Regions from separate parts of the Paraburkholderia unamae genome, predicted to be linked through region 2. Evidence: riboswitches for the same ligand, from Rfam matches in the RefSeq annotation. Region 2 holds a riboswitch; the other holds the start of a gene.

Region 1 (5,196 bases), on a different contig from region 2:
TCGGGCACGGCGACGACGGACCGCTTTGCCGACTACGCGACCAACAAGTCGGCGTTTGCGCGCCGCATGACCTTCGGCTTCGGCCAGATCGAATCGACCGAAGCGCCGCCCGTGGTGCCCAAGGGCGCGGAAGTGCTGCTCGAAACGCGCTTTCCGTACCTGAGCGCCGACCAGCGCCGCGTCGTGCTCAAGACCACGGAAATCGCCTCGGGCTACCCGGTGATGGACGACGCCGAAGGCTGGGGCCGCCTGAACATGTTCGGCGCCGCCGACGGCTATGGCGCATTCAACGGCAACGTGGCCGTTTCGATGGATGCCTCGCAGGGCGGTTTCAACGCCGCGGACACCTGGCGCAACGACATCGGCGGCTCGGGCAAGCTCACGCTCGCAGGCAGCGGCACGCTCACGCTCGCGGGCAACAACAGCTATACGGGCGGCTCGCAGGTGGGCGGCGGCGTGCTCGCGGCCGCATCGGCCACGGCCTTCGGCAAGGGTGACGTGTACGTGGGCAGCGGCGGCAGCGTGAGCGTGGCGACGAGCGCGCCGTTGACGGTCACGGGCAAATACACGCAGCTCGACAACACGACGCTCGAACTCGACCTCGACGGCAACGGCGGCGGACGCCTGCGCGTGGGCGGCCAGCTCACGGTGGCGGGCGGCACGCTGCACGTGAAGTTCGTGAACGGCTACACGCCGAAGGCCGGCGACACGATCGACGTGATCGACGGCAGCGGCGCGTCGGTGAAGTTCGCAACGGTCACGGTGGACGGCTTCAAGGCGACGCCCGTGTATTCCTCGACCGGCGTTGCCATCAAGCTCTCTGCATCGTAATGCCTTGAGCGACGAGTGACCGGATGGCGCGCCGCCTCAATGCCGCACGGGCGGCGCGCCGAACACCGCGCTCACGATCACCGAGCACAGCACCGCGTCGGCCTCGTTCGCGCGCGCCTCGTTCGTCTCGTAGTCGCGCGAAGCGGGCGGCGTGTCGGCAAGCCGCCCCTGCTCGGCGGCGCTCGCCATCCATGCCTGCGCGATGTCCTGAAGCGCGCGCCAGTCGCTCTCGACGAGCCGCGCCACCACGATGCGCCCCACTTCCTCATACACATCCCAGCAGTCGTCGCTGCCGGCTTCGAGTTCGCCCAGCAGCCGCGTCACGGCTTCGTTGTCCACGGTTCTCATGTCATGCACCCATGCGGTTCGCGCGGCGGACCGGCGCGGCAGGTTGGCTGATCGCGCCGCATCAGAAGTGGTGCCGCACACCGGCCGCCACGAGCAGCTGGTTGCGCCCGCCCGACGCGTCGCAGGTGTTGATCATCGCGAGCGCCCCTGACGACGCGCGCTGATACACCGCCTCGCTATACACGTCGGTGCGCTTCGAAAGCTGATAGACGGCCTGCACCGCGCCTTGATGCCAGTGCGCCGCATTGGCCGAGGAAGCCCCGGTGTACGCGTACATGCCCGCCAGCGAAAGAGCGGGCGTGGCCTGCCACACGGCGTTGACTTCGTAGTTGCTGAACGCGCCGGATGGCAGCGGCCCACCGCCTTCGGCCTCGCTCATGCCCGAGCGGATCGAGCGCGACCACGCCGCGCCCAGCGTGACATCGCCGAGCACATAGCTCATGCCCGCGCCGATCATGTCTTCGCGCTGCACCGCGACTTCGGTCGGCACGAGCCCCGCGCCCGGCAGCACCGACGTGTCGTACGCGCCCAGCGGCGACTCGCCGCGCCCGTCGAGATGCATCCACGCCACACCCGCATTGAACGGCCCGCCGTCGAAATGGGCGCCGAAGCCGTAGGCGCGGTTTTGCGCAAAGCGCCCCGCCGTGTTCGAGAACGCATACATCGCCCCGGCGCTGAAGCCGCCATAGGTTGCGCTCGCAACCTTCACGGCGTTCGAGGCGAGCCACGAGTTGTTGGCGTTGTCGTTGTCGAACGGATGCGCGAAGGTGGTGCCGCCCGTGCCGCCGGTGAGCACGTAGGGCGCGAAATAGTCGTGCATCGTGTCGTACTGGCGGCCGAGCGTGAGCGCGCCGAAGCGCTCCGACGCGAGGCCCACGTAGAACGGGTGGTCGTCGACGGACTCGCCGCTCGTGACCGAGAAGCCGCGTTCGAGGCGAAAGACCGCGGCATTGCCGCCGCCCAGGTCTTCCTTGCCTTGCAGGCCCCAGAAACTGCCGTCGATCAGGCCCGAGCCCGCGCGATATTGCGCGCGGCCGCCCACGTCGCTCACGTAGGCGACGCTCGCGTCGATCTCGCCATACAGCGTCATTTCCTGCGCCGACGCGCCGGTGCTTGCGAATGCCAGTACCGTCCCGCCGAGGACGGTGAAGGGAGTTTTATTCATGGCGGAGTCCGCTCTTTTTCGTTGTGGGGAGGGGTACGGACGAGCGTTGTCAGCCCTCGCTCTGCGCGGCGAGGTGTCTGAAACGTCGTAATCCGGCTCGCTATGACAGGGCGGACCCGCGCCCCGCAGCGTGCGGTTTTTGGCCGCGTGCGGCGCCAGGCGGTCGCGGCCGGGCTGCCCGGTCGCTCGGTGAGATGGGGGTGTGCATGAACGGCTCCTCGGGTTACGCGCCCTGGTTTGCGTCGTGGAAAGAACGTAGCGAGGTCTGACTTCTGGCGCGTTGCCGCGTGCCAGTCACAGTGGCGCGACCGTGCCGGATTCCCACCGGCTTCCCTGCTGCGTTCCGCTCGTGTTGCACTTTCCGCGACCGGGACGAGGCCCGCCGCGCGAAAAGCAATTGAAAGCATAGCGGAAGTCGTGGCGCAGGCCAAACCGGGCATTTTCGCCACACCCCGCGCACGAATGGTTGACGCGCCGAATACGCGGCCATTACCCTTGCGCGCTGATGGTTCCCGGCGACGGGATCAAAAGGGAACGCAGTGTGAGACTGCGGCTGCCCCCGCAACTGTGAACGGCGAGTCCATGCCAGAGCAGGCCACTGGGAAACCGGGAAGGCCGGCAGCGGACGTCGACCCGCAAGCCAGGAGACCTGCCATCAGCCGAGTCCAGCAGCCGCAGCGGGCGGGGTGCCCCAATGCGCAAGCGCCGCCCATCCAGGTGGGCGGTCGCCCGTTGCACGGACAGCCCGTATTCAGGAGCTGTTTCCAGCCACCGCCTCATGAAGTTCCGCCATCTCGTTCTCACGTCCGCCGTGCTGGCCTGCGCATGGCAAGCCGCGCATGCGGCCGGCGCATCGTCCGCGCCAACCCGGCAGCCCGACGACGACGCCACGCTGCCCAACATTCTCGTGACGGGCGACACGCAGCATTTGCCGCAGTCGTTCGACCAGCGTTACGCGAGCACCCAGGTCCTCACGCGCGAAGACCTGGAGCGCGTCTCCCCCATCGACCCGAGCATCGCGCAGGCGCTCACCGCGCTGCCGGGCGTGAGCGTCTCGCAAAGCGGCGGCCCGGGCGCTTACTCGGCCGTGAGCATTCGCGGCTCGTCGGCAAGCCAGGTGGCGGTGTTCATCGACGGCATCCGCGTGGGCTCCTCCACCACGGGCACGGCCGAGTGGGCCGACCTGCCGACCAGCGCGTTCGACCGCGTGGAAGTGATCTCCGGCCCCGCCGCCGCCTCGTTCGGCGCGGACGCCGTGGGCGGCGTTGTGCAGCTTTTCACGCGCCACGCGTCGAATCAGCCGAACCAGACCACGGTGTCGTTCGGCGGCGGCTCGAACAAGACCTTCGACACGCAGTTGCGCACCTCCGGCACGATCCCCTCCACCGGCCCGCTTGCGGCGCTCAGCGGCCTTACCTACTCGCTAGGCCTCCACGACTACAACACGGCCGGGATCGACGCGACACAGCCGTGGGCCTACGGCCACGAAAACGGCCGCAACCCGTATCACGCGCAGAACCTGGACGCGCGCCTCGGCTACGCGCACGACAACTGGTCGATTTCGACCTTCGCGCTGTACCACCGCTCCGATCTCTCCTACGACAACCTCGGCGGCAACGACCGGCAGCGCGACAACCAGCTCACGACGGGCCTGGCGTTCCATCTCGACATCACGCCGACCACGCAGTTCGACCAGTCCGTGGGCTACGCGACCGATCGTCAGTTCCTCTATTCGAACGACCCGACGATTCCCACCGACGAGATCGACTCGACGCGCTTTTCCACCTCCACGTCGATCACGCACCAGGAAACCGGGCACACGCTGTTCGGCCAGCCGCTCAGCGGCGAGACCAAGCTCGCCTACGACTACACGCGCGAACTGGCGTTCCTGCCCGTGGACATTCCGAACGGCGTGCCCGCGCGCAACGACTCCGCCGTCTCGCTGCATCAGTCGACCACGCTCGGGCCGCTCACGCTGTTTCTCGCGGGCCGCCACGAGGTCGTGCAGGGGCAGTCGGTCAACACGGGCAACGTCGCGCTCGCATGGGCGATCACGCCGGTCTACACGGCGCGCGTGTCGTACGGCAACGCGTTCCGCCTGCCGACGTTCAACGACCTGTATTACCCCGGCTACTCGAATCCGAACCTGCAACCCGAGCGCAGCGACTCGGTGGAAGCCGCGCTCGACGCCGCCACGTCGTACGGCACGTTCACGGCGGCCGTGTACGACACGCGCGTGCACGACCTCATCACCTACGACTCGCAGACCTTCCTGCCCGTGAACGTGGGCCGCGCGCATATTCAGGGCATCGACCTCTCGTACAAAGGCACGCTCGGCCAGTACACGCCGGTGAGCCTCTCGGTCGGCATCCTGAATCCGCAGGACGTGAGCGATCAGACCTGGCTCAATCGCCGCCCGCGCCAAACGGCGAGCCTGAGCGTGGACCACACGTGGGACGAGTTCCACCTGCACGCGCTGAGCACCGGCTTTTCGCTGCTGTACAACGGCTCGACCTTCGACGACCAGCAGAACACGATCTATCTGCCGTCGTGGACGACGCTCAGCCTGCGCGCGTCGTACCAGGTCAACGCGCATCTCTCGCTCTCGGCCACGCTCGCCAACGTGTTCAACCGGCAGTATGTGACCGCGTACGGCTATAGCACGCTCGGGCGCACCGCGTTCGGCAAGCTCAGCTATACGTTCTGACGCCTGGCCTGCGAGCGGGTGAACGGGCCACGACGGCCCGCCCGCTCGGCTCTAGCCTTCGCGCTTGGGCCGCCGCACCGCGCGAATCTTGCCGGTATTGCCGCCGCCGCAGAAAAACTGCTCGCCGCCATCGGACTCCAGCCCC
Region 2 (5,196 bases):
GTTCACCCAGTCTTCGCGATTGCCGCCGCTCAGGATCACCTGGAGCACGGGCGCGTCGCCCGCGAGCGCGAGCGGCTCGGGGTCGTCCAGCGACGAAGCGGCAAACGCCGTGGTGTTGAGCACGAGCGCAACGTCGTGCTCGGCCGCGAGTTGATCGAGCACGTCGCGGCTCAAGGCGTCCTTGAGCGAGGTGATCGCAAGCGGCAGCGGGTTCATGCCGCGCGCGAGCAGCGCGTCGATGAGCGCGTCGAACGCGGCCGTGTTCGCGGCCTGCAAATGCGCCTTGTAAAACAGCAGCGCGACCACGGGCGCGCCGGGTTGCCAGCGCGCGCGCCATTCGTCGATGGTCGCGACGTCGCGCTGCGGGCAGTAGAGCGCGGCGGCCGGCAGCACGACAGGCGGCGCGGGCTCGCTGCCCCACCCGAACGTGCGCCACGCGAGCGCGCGCAAAAACGATTCGGCGTTCGCCGCGCCGCCTTCGCGCAGGTAGCGCCACAACAGACGGCAAAACTCCGGCTCTGCACGGCTCTTGGCGATGAGGTTGGGATCTTCCTGCAAGTCGCCGGAAAACATGGCGAGCAGTTGCCCACGACGCTGCGCAAGCGACACCACCTGCTCGATGCCATAAGGCCAGTAGGTCTCGCCGCCCAGATGATCGACCACCACCACGCGCGCGTGCTGCAACACGTCGTCGACGTAGAAGTCCACCGACGCGGGCTGGCGCAGATACGTGACGTTCGCGAGCCGCACGCTCGGGAAGCCTTCGGGCAGGCGCGGCACGACGCTCGCGAGCAAGGCGAGCGTCGTGTCCGCCGAACTCAGCACGACGATCTCGGCGGGCTGCTGGTCGATGCGGATAACGCCCTGGGTGTCGTCGACGAAACCACCCGGCGTGGTGCGCAGCAGATGCATGTTGCGGCCTTGTCTTGCTCAGCGTTTCACTTCGCGCCGGCGGTCTGCACGCTCGCCAATGCCGCGTCGAATGCGGCTTGCAGCGCCACGCCGTCGAGGTCTTCGCCAATCAGCACGAAGCGGCTCGCGAGCGGCTGCGCTGCGCTTTCCTGCGCGTTCCAGCGGCGATCGAAATAGCTGTCGAAACGGCGGCCCACGCCTTGAATCACGAGACGCATCGGCGCGCCCGGCAACGCCGCGAAACCCTTCACGCGATAGATCGTGTGCGCGTCGACGAGTTGTTGCAGCGCCTCGATCACGGTCTCGCGCGAAAGCGCCGCGCCCGACACCACCACCGAATCGAACTCGTCATGGTGATGATCGGGATCGTCGGCGGAACCGTGATGGTCGTGGCGCAGATGAATGCTCTCCTCCGAAGCCGCTTCGAGCCCGAGCAGCGTATGCAGGTCGAGCTTGCCGTGCTGCGCGCGCACGATCTTCACCTGCTGCGGCAGTTCTTCGCGCAGCTCTGCGATGAGCGCGTCCTGGCCCGCTTCGTCCAGCAGGTCGGTCTTGTTGAGGATGACGAGATCGGCGGCCGAAAGCTGGTCTTCGAACAGCTCGTGCAGCGGCGACTCATGATCGAGATTCGGATCGGCGCGGCGTTGCGCGTCCACGGCCTGCGGGTTTTCGGCGAACTGGCCGCTCGCGGCGGCGGGGCCGTCCACCACGGTCACGACCGCATCGACGGTGAACGCGTTGCGGATCGACGGCCAGTTGAACGCCTGCACGAGCGGCTTGGGCAGCGCGAGACCCGAGGTTTCGATCAGCACGTGATCGATCTCGCCGCGGCGCTCGAGCAGTTTTTCCATCACCGGGAAGAACTCTTCCTGCACGGTGCAGCACAGGCAACCGTTCGCGAGTTCGTAGAGCTGGCCTTCCGTTTCGTTGCCGTTCTCGTCGCAGCCAATGCCGCAGCCGCGCAGGATCTCGCCGTCGATACCGAGTTCGCCGAATTCGTTGACGATGACCGCGACGCGCAGGCCGCCCGCGTGCTGGAGAATGTGGCGCAGCAGCGTGGTTTTGCCGCTGCCGAGAAAGCCCGTCACGATCGTGACCGGAATCTTGCGCATTTGCATGAGGTGCTCCTTTTGGCGCCATGCCGGGTGATGGGCGCGGTGCGTCGCGCTGGCCGTTCGTGCGGGTGTCGTGCGCGCGAGCACACGCGTGCGTTGCTGCGCCCTGACGCAAAGTAGCGCAACGATTCAACCTGCCGGGGACGAACGACCAGAGACGCGCCACGGGCCACGCCCGGCTGACGCATGAAAATCACGGACCCGGCACCGCATCCCCGCACCGCGAATCCCACGTATCTGGCCGGTATCCGGACTGACGAAACGCCGCTTCGCCTTCCCGCGCGGGCGGCCTTGCGGCCGGCTCGCACAGTGGCGTGGACTGCTTGAAGCATGGAAGCGGCTTGCAGCGTTCGTGCGAACGCCGCGCTCGTTGTACCGTTGCGGGTGCAGTTCAGGTTGGCCATGCCCCAGGCGGGATGGCTCCCTGATTCCCGTTTAACTGCGCACGCAGAATGAATCGCGCGCGCGAGCACCAGAGTGCGTGCGAGTGTAGGCGTGGCTTGCTTGCGCGTCAAGGAAGGCGTGGGAAGCCGCAAAGGCGTGTGCTATCGTAGCGCGCATCCGGCCAACGCCGGGCCACGATGGTTTTACCTCTCCGGTCACGCCCAGGATCGACGCGCCCGCCGTGAATCTTGCCCACATTCGCCCTTCATTCGAGACCGCGCAAAGCGCGCCGCCGCTCGTGCTGGGCATCGGCTGCAAGCGCGGCGTGACGCTCGCGCAAGTTGAAGCGGCCGTGTGCGCCGCACTCGGCGCGTGGCCGCTCGAACGCGTAACGGCCGTGGCCACGCTCGACGCGAAGGCCGACGAACCCGCGTTGCGCGCGTTCTGCGCGGCCCATGCGCTGCCGCTGCGCACGAACACGCGCGAGCAGATCGCGGCGACGCCGACGCTTGCGCCACCTTCCGCCGCGGCGCAAGCGCAATTCGGCGTGCAAGGCGTATGCGAACCCTGCGCCCGGCTCGCGGCGAGCGGCGGTCCGCTCGTGCGCGGCAAGCTCGCGCTCGAAGGCGTGACAGTCGCGGTCGCGATTGCGGTCGAGACCACGCGCCCGGCACAAGACACGGCGAAATCGCCCTGAAAATTCAGCCTCAACCTCATCACGAAACCCGATTCCCGACACCCGACGATGAAAACCGATTCCGAATCGCACCAACGCATGACGCAACGCCGCCGCGAGGGCCACGAGAAAAAACAGGCCGCCGCGACGCTCGAAAAAGGCCTGCTGATCGTCAACACCGGCAACGGCAAGGGCAAGAGCACGGCGGCGTTCGGCATGGCCGTGCGCATGCTCGGCCACGGCATGAAGCTCGGCGTGGTGCAGTTCATCAAGGGGGCGCTGCACACGGCCGAGCGCGACTTTCTCGGCAGCGTCGCGCACTGCGATTTCGTGACGATGGGCGATGGCTACACCTGGAACACGCAGAATCGCGACGCCGACATCGCCACCGCGCGCAAGGGCTGGGACGAAGCGAAGCGCATGATCGAGAGCGGCGACTACACGATGGTGATCCTCGACGAACTCAACACGGTGCTCAAATACGAATATCTGCCGCTCGACGAAGTGCTCGGCGTGATCGACTCGCGCGCGCCGCACGTGCATGTGGTCGTCACGGGACGCCATGCGCCCGACGCGCTCATCGAAGCCGCCGACCTCGTCACCGAAATGCGCCTCGTGAAGCACCCGTACCGCGAGCAAGGCGTGAAGGCGCAAAAGGGCGTGGAGTTCTAACGGCATGTGCGCAACGCTTGCCTGCCCCGCGCTTTTCATCAGCGCGCCCGCTTCGGGCCAGGGCAAGACCACGCTCACGGCGGGACTCGCGCGGCTGCACCGGCGCGCGGGGCGGCGCGTGCGCGTGTTCAAGACCGGGCCGGACTTTCTCGACCCGATGATCCTCGCGCGCGCGAGCGGCGCGCCCGTGCTCTCGCTCGACCTCTGGATGGTGGGCGAGCACGCGTGCCGGGCATTGCTCGCGCAGGCCGCGCGCGAAGCGGACCTGATCCTCATCGAAGGCGTGATGGGCCTCTTCGACGGCACGCCGAGCAGCGCCGATCTCGCAACGACGTTTGGCGTGCCGGTGGCGGCCGTCGTCAGCGCGAAGTCGATGGCGCAAACCTTCGGCGCGATCGCGTTCGGCCTCGCGCGCTTTCGGCCCGAGGTGCCGTTTCACGGCGTGCTGGCGAACCACGTCGGTTCGGCGCGCCACGCGCAGATGTTGCAGGAAGCACTGCCCGCCGACCTGCGTTGGCTGGGGCACGTGGCAAGCGAGACGACGATGGCGCTGCCCGATCGCCATCTCGGCCTGCATCAGGCAAGCGAGATCGACGACCTCGACGCGCGCATCGAACGCGCCGCCGACGCACTCTCACAAACCGCCCTCGCCGGTCTGCCGCCTGCGGTGGCATTCGACGATCCTTCGCATGACGAAGCAATGCCGCGCCTGCTCGAAGGCCGCCATGTCGCGATCGCGCGCGACGCCGCGTTCTCGTTTCTCTATCCCGCGAATATCGCGTTGCTCGAAGTCCTGGGGGCGCGCGTGAGCTACTTCTCGCCGCTCGCCGACGAGCCCGCTCCCGCCCACGCCGACGCGATCTTCCTGCCCGGCGGCTACCCCGAGCTTCATGCCACGACGCTCGTGCGCAATACGCAAAGCGCGAATACGTTGCGCGCACATGTATCCGCGGGCAAGCCGCTCGTCGCCGAATGTGGCGGCATGCTTTATCTGCTCGACGCGCTCACCGACGTGGCGGGCACGCGCACGCCGATGCTCGGCCTGCTGCCCGGCGAGGCGGCCATGCAAAAGCGCTTCGCGGCGCTCGGCATGCAGCAGGTCGACGGTGAGCACGGCGCGCTGCGCGGCCATACGTTTCATTACTCGCGCATGAGCACGCCGCTTGCGCCCGCGCTCACGGCGCGGCACGCGCAAACCGGCGCGCCGGGCGAGGCGTTTTATCGCCACGGCTCGATCGCGGCGACCTACATGCACGCTTACTGGCCCTCCAACCCGGCTTTCACGGCCGCACTCTTTCATGGCACAGCCCTTTGACGAAGCCGAACGCGCGGCGGTGTACCGCGCGATTTACGAGCGGCGCGACATGCGGCACTTCGTGCCCGGCCCGATCGACCCCGCCACGCTCGCGCGCCTGCTCGACGCCGCCCACCACGCGC

What was found. A riboswitch is a leader RNA that binds a small molecule or an ion and turns the genes downstream of it on or off. The one in region 2 is predicted to bind cobalamin.
Region 1: another riboswitch for cobalamin. It lies ahead of C7402_RS29690 (porin); the one in region 2 lies ahead of cobW (cobalamin biosynthesis protein CobW).

What each region holds. Positions count from the first base shown of each region.
Region 1 covers NZ_QEOB01000016.1:34,412-39,607, forward strand. Annotated here, with positions in the region: gene C7402_RS29680 (acid phosphatase) at 1-831, shown strand, start outside; gene C7402_RS29685 (hypothetical protein) at 868-1,179, opposite strand; gene C7402_RS29690 (porin) at 1,241-2,344, opposite strand; adenosylcobalamin (AdoCbl) riboswitch at 2,596-2,688, opposite strand; cobalamin riboswitch at 2,834-3,015, shown strand; gene C7402_RS29695 (TonB-dependent receptor domain-containing protein) at 3,123-5,051, shown strand; gene C7402_RS29700 (Vgb family protein) at 5,103-5,196, opposite strand, start outside.
Region 2 covers NZ_QEOB01000005.1:115,683-120,878, reverse strand. Annotated here, with positions in the region: gene cobN (cobaltochelatase subunit CobN) at 1-912, opposite strand, end outside; gene cobW (cobalamin biosynthesis protein CobW) at 939-2,030, opposite strand; cobalamin riboswitch at 2,251-2,519, opposite strand; gene C7402_RS12235 (cobalamin biosynthesis protein) at 2,653-3,108, shown strand; gene cobO (cob(I)yrinic acid a,c-diamide adenosyltransferase) at 3,157-3,759, shown strand; gene C7402_RS12225 (cobyrinic acid a,c-diamide synthase CobB) at 3,764-5,074, shown strand; gene bluB (5,6-dimethylbenzimidazole synthase) at 5,058-5,196, shown strand, end outside.